Regions from separate parts of the Streptomyces sp. SAI-170 genome, predicted to be linked through region 2. Evidence: riboswitches for the same ligand, from Rfam matches in the RefSeq annotation. Region 2 holds a riboswitch; the other holds the start of a gene.
The links. A riboswitch is a leader RNA that binds a small molecule or an ion and turns the genes downstream of it on or off. The one in region 2 is predicted to bind glycine.
Positions count from the first base shown of each region.

Region 1: linked by a shared signal. The riboswitch ahead of gcvP (aminomethyl-transferring glycine dehydrogenase) and the one ahead of gcvT (glycine cleavage system aminomethyltransferase GcvT) in region 2 are both predicted to bind glycine.

Region 1 covers NZ_JBMGQD010000001.1:7,086,749-7,091,155, forward strand. The annotation lists gene RKD23_RS31875 (DNA polymerase IV) at 1-1,115, shown strand, start outside; gene RKD23_RS31880 (PRC-barrel domain-containing protein) at 1,496-1,897, opposite strand; glycine riboswitch at 2,012-2,107, shown strand; gene gcvP (aminomethyl-transferring glycine dehydrogenase) at 2,283-4,407, shown strand, end outside.
Region 2 covers NZ_JBMGQD010000001.1:2,693,641-2,698,047, forward strand. The annotation lists gene RKD23_RS11825 (enhanced serine sensitivity protein SseB C-terminal domain-containing protein) at 1-305, opposite strand, end outside; gene RKD23_RS11830 (enhanced serine sensitivity protein SseB) at 447-1,208, opposite strand; gene RKD23_RS11835 (AAA family ATPase) at 1,277-1,945, opposite strand; glycine riboswitch at 2,118-2,211, shown strand; glycine riboswitch at 2,212-2,340, shown strand; gene gcvT (glycine cleavage system aminomethyltransferase GcvT) at 2,380-3,498, shown strand; gene gcvH (glycine cleavage system protein GcvH) at 3,607-3,984, shown strand; gene glyA (serine hydroxymethyltransferase) at 3,993-4,407, shown strand, end outside.

The sequences.
Region 1 (4,407 bases), 4.4 Mb from region 2:
CGTTCGTGGACCTGGAGGCCGGTGGGGCGGCCTGGGACGGGGAGTCCGCGCGGCTGGCCGGGGAGAGACTGCGGGCGGACATACGGGCCGTCACAGGGCTCACCGGCTCGGTGGGGCTGGCCGCGTCCAAGATGCTGGCGAAGATCGCCTCGGAGCAGGCCAAGCCGGACGGCCTGGTCCTGATCCCGCCCGGGACCGAGCGGGCGCTGCTCGGGCCCATGTCGGTGCGGACCCTGCCGGGGGTGGGGCCGGCGACCGGGGACCACCTGAGACGGGCGGGCATCCACACCGTCGAGGAGCTCGCCGAGGCGGGCGAGGACGAGCTGGTGCGGCTGCTCGGGAAGGCCCACGGGCACGCCCTCCACGCCATGGCACTCGCGCGTGACGAGCGGCCGGTGGTGGCCGAGCGGGAGGCTAAGTCGGTCTCCGTCGAGGACACCTACGACGTGGACATCCATGAGCGGGTGCGCATCGGCCTGGAGGTGCAGCGACTGGCCGACCGGTGTGTGCGCAGGCTGCGGGGGGCCGGGCTGTCGGGGCGGACGATCGTACTGAAGGTGCGCCGGTACGACTTCTCGACCCTGACGCGTTCGGAGACGCTGCGGGGGCCCACGGACGACCCCGCGGTCGTGCGGGAGGCCGCGCTGCGGCTGCTGGACTCCGTCGACACCACGGGTGGGGTGCGGCTGCTCGGCGTCGGGGTGAGCGGGCTGGCCGACTTCACGCAGGAGGACCTGTTCGCGCAGGCCGCCGGGGAGGCGGAGACGGACGACGAGGAGGAGACGGCCGAGGAGGCGGCGCGGGAGCCGGCGGAGCCCGAGGAGCGGCGGTGGGCTCCCGGGCATGACGTGCGGCACACCGAGTACGGGCACGGGTGGGTGCAGGGCAGCGGGCTCGGGCGGATCACCGTGCGGTTCGAGACGCCCTGGTCGGAGCCGGGGCGTGTGCGGACGTTCCGGATCGACGATCCCGCGCTTGAGCGGGCCGAGCCGTTGCCGTTGGTCCAGGGAGGGGAGGGGGTGGAAGAGGGGGAGCGTGTGGAGGGCGTGGCGGGGGCTGCGGAGGTGTCTGAGGTGTCTGAGGTGCTTGGGGTTCGTGGGGCTTCGGCGGTGTAGGTGCCGTGCCCTGGGCGTGGGCGTTGGGCTGGGGCTGTGGGGCGCGGGCCGTCGGCCTTCGCTGGGTGGGGCCGGCTGTGCTGCCCGGTGGCGGCGGGCGGTCCGCGTAATCGTCCGTGCCAGGCGGTCGGCGGCCGGCGGCCGGGTGCGTGCCCGGTCGTCCGTGCCGGGCGGCCGGCGGCCGGGCGTGGTGCGTGCCCGCCTGTGGCGCTCAGCGATGGTGAGTGCGTGGGCACCCTTCTCGGCCCGGGCTCTCCGCTTGGCCCGGGGTCTCCGCTTGGCCCGGGCTCTCCGCGTGCTCGTGCCTGCCGTCGGCCCGTGCTGCATCAGCGGGGACTACCCCTAGGCGGCGCCCGGGCGGGGCTCCGGCTGCGCGGAGGTCACTGGGGATGCGTGTGCGGATCGTGGTCGTTGTGGGGGTCCTGGCCTGCGACGTTGCCGAAGTCCCGGTCGGGGGGCGGAGGTGATGGGGCCACGTTGAGGCCGTAGTGGTGGTAGAGCTGGAGTTCCTGTTCGGGGGAGAGGTGGCGGCCGACGCCGAAGTCGGGGGCGTCCTTGATGAGGGCTCGGTCGAAGGGGACGTGGAGTGTGCCCTCGATCAGCTCGCTGGGCTCCAGGGGGACGAAGGCGTCTCTGGAGAACAGGCCGGTGCGTATGGCCGCCCATTCCGGCACGCCGGTCGCGTCGTCGAGGTACACCTCGTCGATCGTGCCGATCTTGGTGCCGTTGCGGTCGAACGCCTTGCGGCCGATCAGGTTGCGCGGATCGATGTCGGTCTGCACGAGCCCTCCACTTGGTCGCAAATCATCCGTAAGCACTACGAAAGAGCACATTTGGGTGCGCGGCCACTCGAAGGCTCGTGCGGTGGGCTCGCTGGTAGGCTTGCAGACGGCTGCTGACCCCGTGCGGGAGAGTCCTCCGATCGTCACCGGAGGCGCCGAAGGAGCAAATCCTCCCCGGAATCTCTCAGGCCCACGTACCGCACGGACGAGGTCACTCTGGAAAGCAGGGCGGATGTCGACGGCTTCCGCTCTCACCGACGGTGAAAGCCGGGCGCCCTCGGGCGGCCGGTGAAGCTCTCAGGTTGAGATGACAGAGGGGGAGGCCGTCGGGGTACCCGCGCCGTGGTGCCCCTCGAAGGTCGCGTCAGACCAGGAGGCCTCCGCAATGACCGCCCAGCGCATTCCGCTCTCCGAGCTCGAACAGGGCATCCCCTTCGAGCAGCGTCACATCGGGCCCGACCAGGAGGCGCGGGCCAAGATGCTCGCGCAGGTCGGCTACGGCTCGCTCGACGAGCTCACCGCCGCCGCGGTGCCGGACGTGATCAAGAACGCCGACGCCCTGGACCTGCCGGGCGCCCGCTCCGAGGCCGAGGTGCTGGCCGAGCTGCGCTCGCTGGCCGACCGCAACCAGGTCCTCGGCTCCATGATCGGGCTCGGCTACTACGGCACTTTCACCCCGCCGGTCATCCTGCGCAACGTCATGGAGAACCCGGCCTGGTACACGGCGTACACGCCTTACCAGCCGGAGATCTCCCAGGGACGTCTGGAAGCCCTGCTGAATTTCCAGACGATGGTCGCCGAGCTGACGGGGCTGCCGACCTCCGGCGCCTCGCTGCTCGACGAGGGCACCGCGGCCGCGGAGGCCATGGCGCTGTCGCTGCGGATGGGGAAGAACAAGAAGGGCCTCTTCCTGATCGACGCGGACGCGCTGCCGCAGACCATCGCCGTGATCGAGACCCGCGCCGAGCCGACCGGTGTCGAGGTCGTCGTCGCCGATCTGAGCGAGGGCATCCCGGCCGAGATCGCCGCGCGTGAGATCAACGGCGTGCTGATCCAGTACCCGGGCGCCTCCGGTGCCGTACGCGACATCAAGCCGGTCATCGACCAGGCGCACGAGCTCGGCGCGCTCGTCACCGTGGCCGCCGATCTGCTGGCGCTGACGCTGCTGAAGTCGCCGGGTGAGCTGGGCGCGGACATCGCGGTCGGTACGACGCAGCGGTTCGGTGTGCCGATGGGCTTCGGCGGGCCGCACGCCGGTTACATGGCCGTGCGCGAGAAGTTCGCGCGCAGCCTGCCGGGCCGGCTCGTGGGCGTGTCCGTGGACGCGGACGGGAACAAGGCGTACCGCCTGGCTCTCCAGACGCGTGAGCAGCACATCCGCCGGGAGAAGGCCACCAGCAACATCTGTACCGCGCAGGTGCTGCTCGCGGTGATGGCCGGGATGTACGCCGTCTACCACGGCCCCGAGGGGCTGAAGAGCATCGCCGGGCGGACCCACCGCTACGCCGCGATCCTGGCGCAGGGGCTGAAGGCCGGCGGTGTTGACGTCGTTCACAGCTCTTTCTTCGACACGGTCAGTGCACGCGTCGAGGGCCGTGCGGCCGAGGTCGTCGCCGCGGCGCGTGTGAACGGTGTCAACCTGCACCTCGTCGACGCCGACCAGGTGTCGATGTCCTGCGACGAGACCACCACGCGGGACCAGCTCCAGGCCGTCTGGGCCGCCTTCGGTGTCGAGGGCGACGTCGAGGCGCTGGACGCGGCCGCCGGTGAGGCGCTGCCCGAGGCGCTGCTGCGCACCGACGACTACCTCACCCACCCGGTCTTCCACCAGCACCGCTCCGAGACCGCGATGCTGCGCTACCTGCGCAAGCTCGCCGACCGTGACTACGCCCTCGACCGCGGCATGATCCCGCTGGGCTCCTGCACCATGAAGCTCAACGCGACCACCGAGATGGAGCCGGTCACCTGGCCCGAGTTCGGCCAGCTGCACCCCTTCGCGCCCGAGGAGCAGGCCGAGGGCTACCTCACGCTCATCCACGAGCTGGAGGACCGTCTCGCCGAGGTCACCGGCTACGACAAGGTCAGCCTCCAGCCGAACGCCGGCTCGCAGGGTGAGCTGGCCGGTCTGCTCGCCGTACGGGGATACCACCGCGCCAACGGCGACGAGCAGCGGACCGTCTGCCTGATCCCGTCCTCCGCGCACGGCACGAACGCCGCGAGCGCCGTGATGGCGGGCATGAAGGTCGTCGTCGTGAAGACCGCCGAGGACGGCGAGATCGATGTCGAGGACCTGCGGGCGAAGATCGAGAAGCACCGTGACGAGCTGGCGGTGCTGATGATCACGTACCCGTCGACGCACGGTGTGTTCGAGGAGCACGTCGCCGACATCTGCGCGCAGGTGCACGAGGCCGGCGGTCAGGTGTACGTCGACGGTGCCAACCTGAACGCGCTGGTGGGCCTGGCCAAGCCGGGGCACTTCGGCGGCGACGTCTCGCACCTCAACCTGCACA
Region 2 (4,407 bases):
TCGGGGTAGAGCGTGCGGGCGACGTCGATGCCCTCGACCACTTCGTAACTGCGGTTCCAGCCGCTGGCCGCGAGTTCCTGCGCGGACGTGACGCAGGGGGCGTACGCGTGGCCCCCGACCTCCATCGTGCCGTACTGGGCGTCCGGCGAGCCGGCCTGGCCGTGCCACAGCAGCATCCAGATCTGGCCGGAGGTGGGTGTCGCGAGGGCACGCAGGAGCGCCTCGTAGGCGTCGTAACGCCCCGGGGTGACCTGGCGCAGCGTGTGCTCGACCGTGCCGGTCGCGGCGGTGCCGCTCGCGCTCACTGTGTTACGCCCCTTCTTTCTTCGACTGGGTAATGAAACCAGGTTATGTCGTCCGGGGGGAGGATCGGAGGGGGCTCGGGGGCGATCCGGTCCCGTACTTCCGGAAGAAGGGTGCGCTACTTCCGGAAGAAGGGGCGGCCCCTACTTCTGGAAGAACGGGCGGACCTTGTGCTTCATCCAGTCCCCCACCGGGTCCTGGGCCACGTCCAGCAGCACCAGGTTCACCGGCCAGCGCACCGGGGTCCTGCCGAGGGCGCGGCCCAGGGCCTCCGCCGGGATCGTGCGCAGGTCGCCCTCCCACTGGGAGAGTTCGACGCCGACGAAGAGGACCGGGTCGGCGGTCTCGATCGCGGCGAGACAGCGGCGGGCGGTGAGGACGATGCCGGTGGCGTCGAACTCGGCGGAAGCCGCGGAGAGGAAGTCGACCGGGTCGTCCTGCCAGTCGGGCTCGAAGAGGCGGACCCGGCCGCCGCTCGCGGGCCCGTCCAGCGGAGTGCGCCCGGCCCGGCAGAGCTCGGCGACGGCCTCGGGCGGCAGCGGGACGCCGACCACGCCGCCCGGGTTCAGCGCGATGCCCGCCTGCGGGGGCAGACCGCGCGCGAACTCCACGGCGGGCGCGATGGCGTACGACATCGTCGGCCCGGCGCCCTGACGGAACTGCTCCTCGGAGCTGAAGACGGGCACGAAGGCCTGGCCGTCGATCTCCAGCGTGGGCAGGTCGAGGGGGCCGCTGTCGGGGCCGCCGCCGTTGGGCAGGGGCACCCACACGAAGCTGCGGCCCAGGACCTCGACTATGCGGGGGCCGGCCGACGGCACGCCCAGGGAGGCGGAGAGCACCTCCTCGAGTTCATTGCCGGGCCAACCGCCGTGCGGATGGGGGTGCGCCTGCGCCGGGAAGTCCATGTGCCGCCTACCGCCTGCCGAGAACCTGCTGAGGCTGAAAAGGCTAACCCGTGCGGGTGGCCGCCTTCTCAGCCCGTGAAGCCGATGCGCCGCAGCGTGTCCGCCGCGTCCCGGTCGAGCAGCACCGCCGAGCCGCAGCCTCGGGGCAGGCCGCCGCGCTCCGCCCGGCGCAGCAGCCGGGAGGCGGCGTGGCGGTGCCGGCGGAAGGCGTAGCGGGAGACCCCGCGGCCGCGCTCGCGCTGCCCGGCCAGGGCCTGCTCGGGCGTGACGTCCAGGAGCAGCAGGTGCAGGGTGCCGCCCCGGCGGCGGGCCTCCCGGGCCAGCCAGCCGCGCACCCAGGCCTGCGTGCCGCAGTCGTGCACGACGACGCCCTCGCCGGTGCGCAGGGCACGGCGCAGCCCGGCGTAGTGCGCGAGCCGGACCAGGGGCCGGTAGACGGCGTACGGCAGGAGGCGGGGCGTGGCCGCGTCGAAGCGGTCGCGGGTGTCCTGGGAGTCGATGCGTATGCCCGGCACCGCGCGCCGCATGAGGGTGGACTTGCCGCTGCCGGGCAGGCCGGTGATCACGACGAGGTCGTGGGGGCCGAAGAGCAGGGCGTGCGGACTGTGGCCACCGCGGTCGCGCAGGTCGCGGACGACAGGGGCGGAGGGGACCTCGCGGGCCGGGGCCGCGGCCGACGCGGGCAGCGCGAGGGCGGGGGTCGTGGTGGCGTACGACGTGGTCCTGTTCACCGTGATCGTCCTCCCCTGGGGCGGGTCGTAGGACCCTTGCCCATCGTGTGTAAAGAGACGGTAATGCGGTGCGGCCGGTGATTTCGTGTGCGTACTGCCACAGGCCGGTCACAGATGCGGCCTGCCGTGCCGGGCGGATGCGTGCAATGATGGCCCCGCCAACTGCATACCGGCCGTTTGAATCCGCGCGGGAGAGTCCCCAGCCTCGCTGGGGCGCCGAAGGAGCAAGTCCCTCCCTTGAATCTCTCAGGCCCCGTTACCGCGCGGGCGAGGCACATCTGAAAAGCGGACCGCTGATCTGCAGTGGTCCCACCCAAGGTGCAAGCCATGTCCCTTCCTGTACACCCGTTGTACGGGCGGTCATGGCGAACCTCTCAGGTTCCGATGACAGATGGGGAGGAATGACCTCGCCTGTCGTGTACTTGGGAGACGACCGACCGATGAGCAGTACCGAACTCCGCCGTACCGCGCTCGATGCGCTGCATCGTTCGCTCGGCGCGACGATGACCGACTTCGCCGGCTGGGACATGCCGCTGCGCTACGCCTCCGAGCGCGACGAGCACAACGCCGTGCGCACCAGGGCCGGGCTCTTCGACCTCTCGCACATGGGCGAGATCACCGTCACCGGCGCACAGGCCGCGGACTTCCTGAACTTCGCGCTCGTCGGCAACATCGCCGCCGTCGGCGTGGGCCGCGCCCGCTACACCATGATCTGCCAGGCCGACGGCGGCATCCTGGACGACCTGATCGTCTACCGCCTGGCCGAGACCGAGTACATGGTCGTCGCGAACGCCTCCAACGCCCAGGTGGTGCTGGACGCGCTGACCGAGCGCGCCGCCGGTTTCGACGCCGAGGTCCGCGACGACCGTGACGCGTACGCGCTGATCGCGGTCCAGGGTCCCGAGTCCCCGGGCATCCTGAAGTCGCTGACGGACGCCGACCTGGACAATCTGAAGTACTACGCCGGTCTGCCCGGCACGGTCGCGGGTGTCCCGGCGCTGATCGCGCGCACCGGCTACACCGGCGAGGACGGCTTCGAGCTGTTCGTGAAGCCGGAGCACGCCGTGGAGCTGTGGCAGGCGCTGACGAAGGCGGGCGAGGGCGTCGGCCTGATCCCGTGCGGTCTGTCCTGCCGGGACACGCTGCGCCTGGAGGCGGGCATGCCGCTGTACGGGCACGAGCTGACGGCGGAGCTGACGCCGTTCGACGCCGGTCTGGGCCGGGTCGTGAAGTTCGACAAGGACGGCGACTTCGTGGGCCGCGAGGCGCTCACCGAGGCCGCCGCGCGGGCCGAGCAGAACCCGCCGCGGGTGCTCGTCGGCCTGGTCGCCGAGGGCCGTCGCGTCCCGCGCGCGGGCTACTCCGTGGTCGCGGGCGGCGAGGTGATCGGCGAGGTCACCTCCGGCGCCCCCTCCCCCACCCTGGGCGAGCCGATCGCCATGGCCTACGTCGACGCCGCGCACTCCGCGCCCGGCACCGAGGGCGTGGGCGTGGACATCCGGGGCACGCACGAGCCGTACACGGTCGTCGCGCTGCCCTTCTACAAGCGCCAGAAGTAGTCACTGCGGGCGTTCCGTGCGTGACTCTGCGCACATCGCGCTGCTCACGCACGTTCCCGGCAGTCCCCCCGTCATCAGCACATCCGCGCGTACAGGAGAATTCAGGCCATGAGCAACCCCCAGCAGCTGCGCTACAGCAAGGAGCACGAGTGGCTGTCGGCCGCCGAGGACGGTGTGTCGACGATCGGCATCACCGAGTTCGCGGCCAACGCGCTCGGCGATGTCGTCTACGCCGACCTGCCGGCCGTCGGCACCGAGGTCACCGCGGGTGAGACCTGTGGTGAGCTGGAGTCGACGAAGTCGGTGTCCGAGCTCTACTCCCCGGTGACCGGTGAGGTCGTCGAGATCAACGAGGACGTGGTGAACGACCCGTCGCTGGTGAACTCGGCCCCCTTCGCGGGCGGCTGGCTGTTCAAGGTGCGCGTCTCGGGCGAGCAGGACGACCTGCTCGACGCCGACGCGTACGACGCCCACACCGCCGGCTGAGGAGACACATGTCCGTCCTGAACACGCCCCTGCACGAGCTCGACCCGGAGGTCGCCGCGGCGGTCGACGCCGAGCTGGTCCGGCAGCAGTCCACGCTCGAGATGATCGCCTCGGAGAACTTCGCTCCGCTCGCGGTCATGGAGGCGCAGGGCTCGGTCCTGACGAACAAGTACGCCGAGGGCTACCCGGGCCGCCGCTACTACGGCGGCTGTGAGCACGTCGACGTCACCGAGCAGATCGCGATCGACCGGATCAAGGAGCTGTTCGGCGCCGAGTACGCCAACGTCCAGCCCCACTCCGGTGCCTCCGCGAACCAGGCCGCGCTGTTCGCGCTGGCCCAGCCCGGGGACACGATCCTCGGTCTGGACCTGGCGCACGGCGGTCACCTGACCCACGGCATGCGCCTGAACTTCTCCGGCAAGC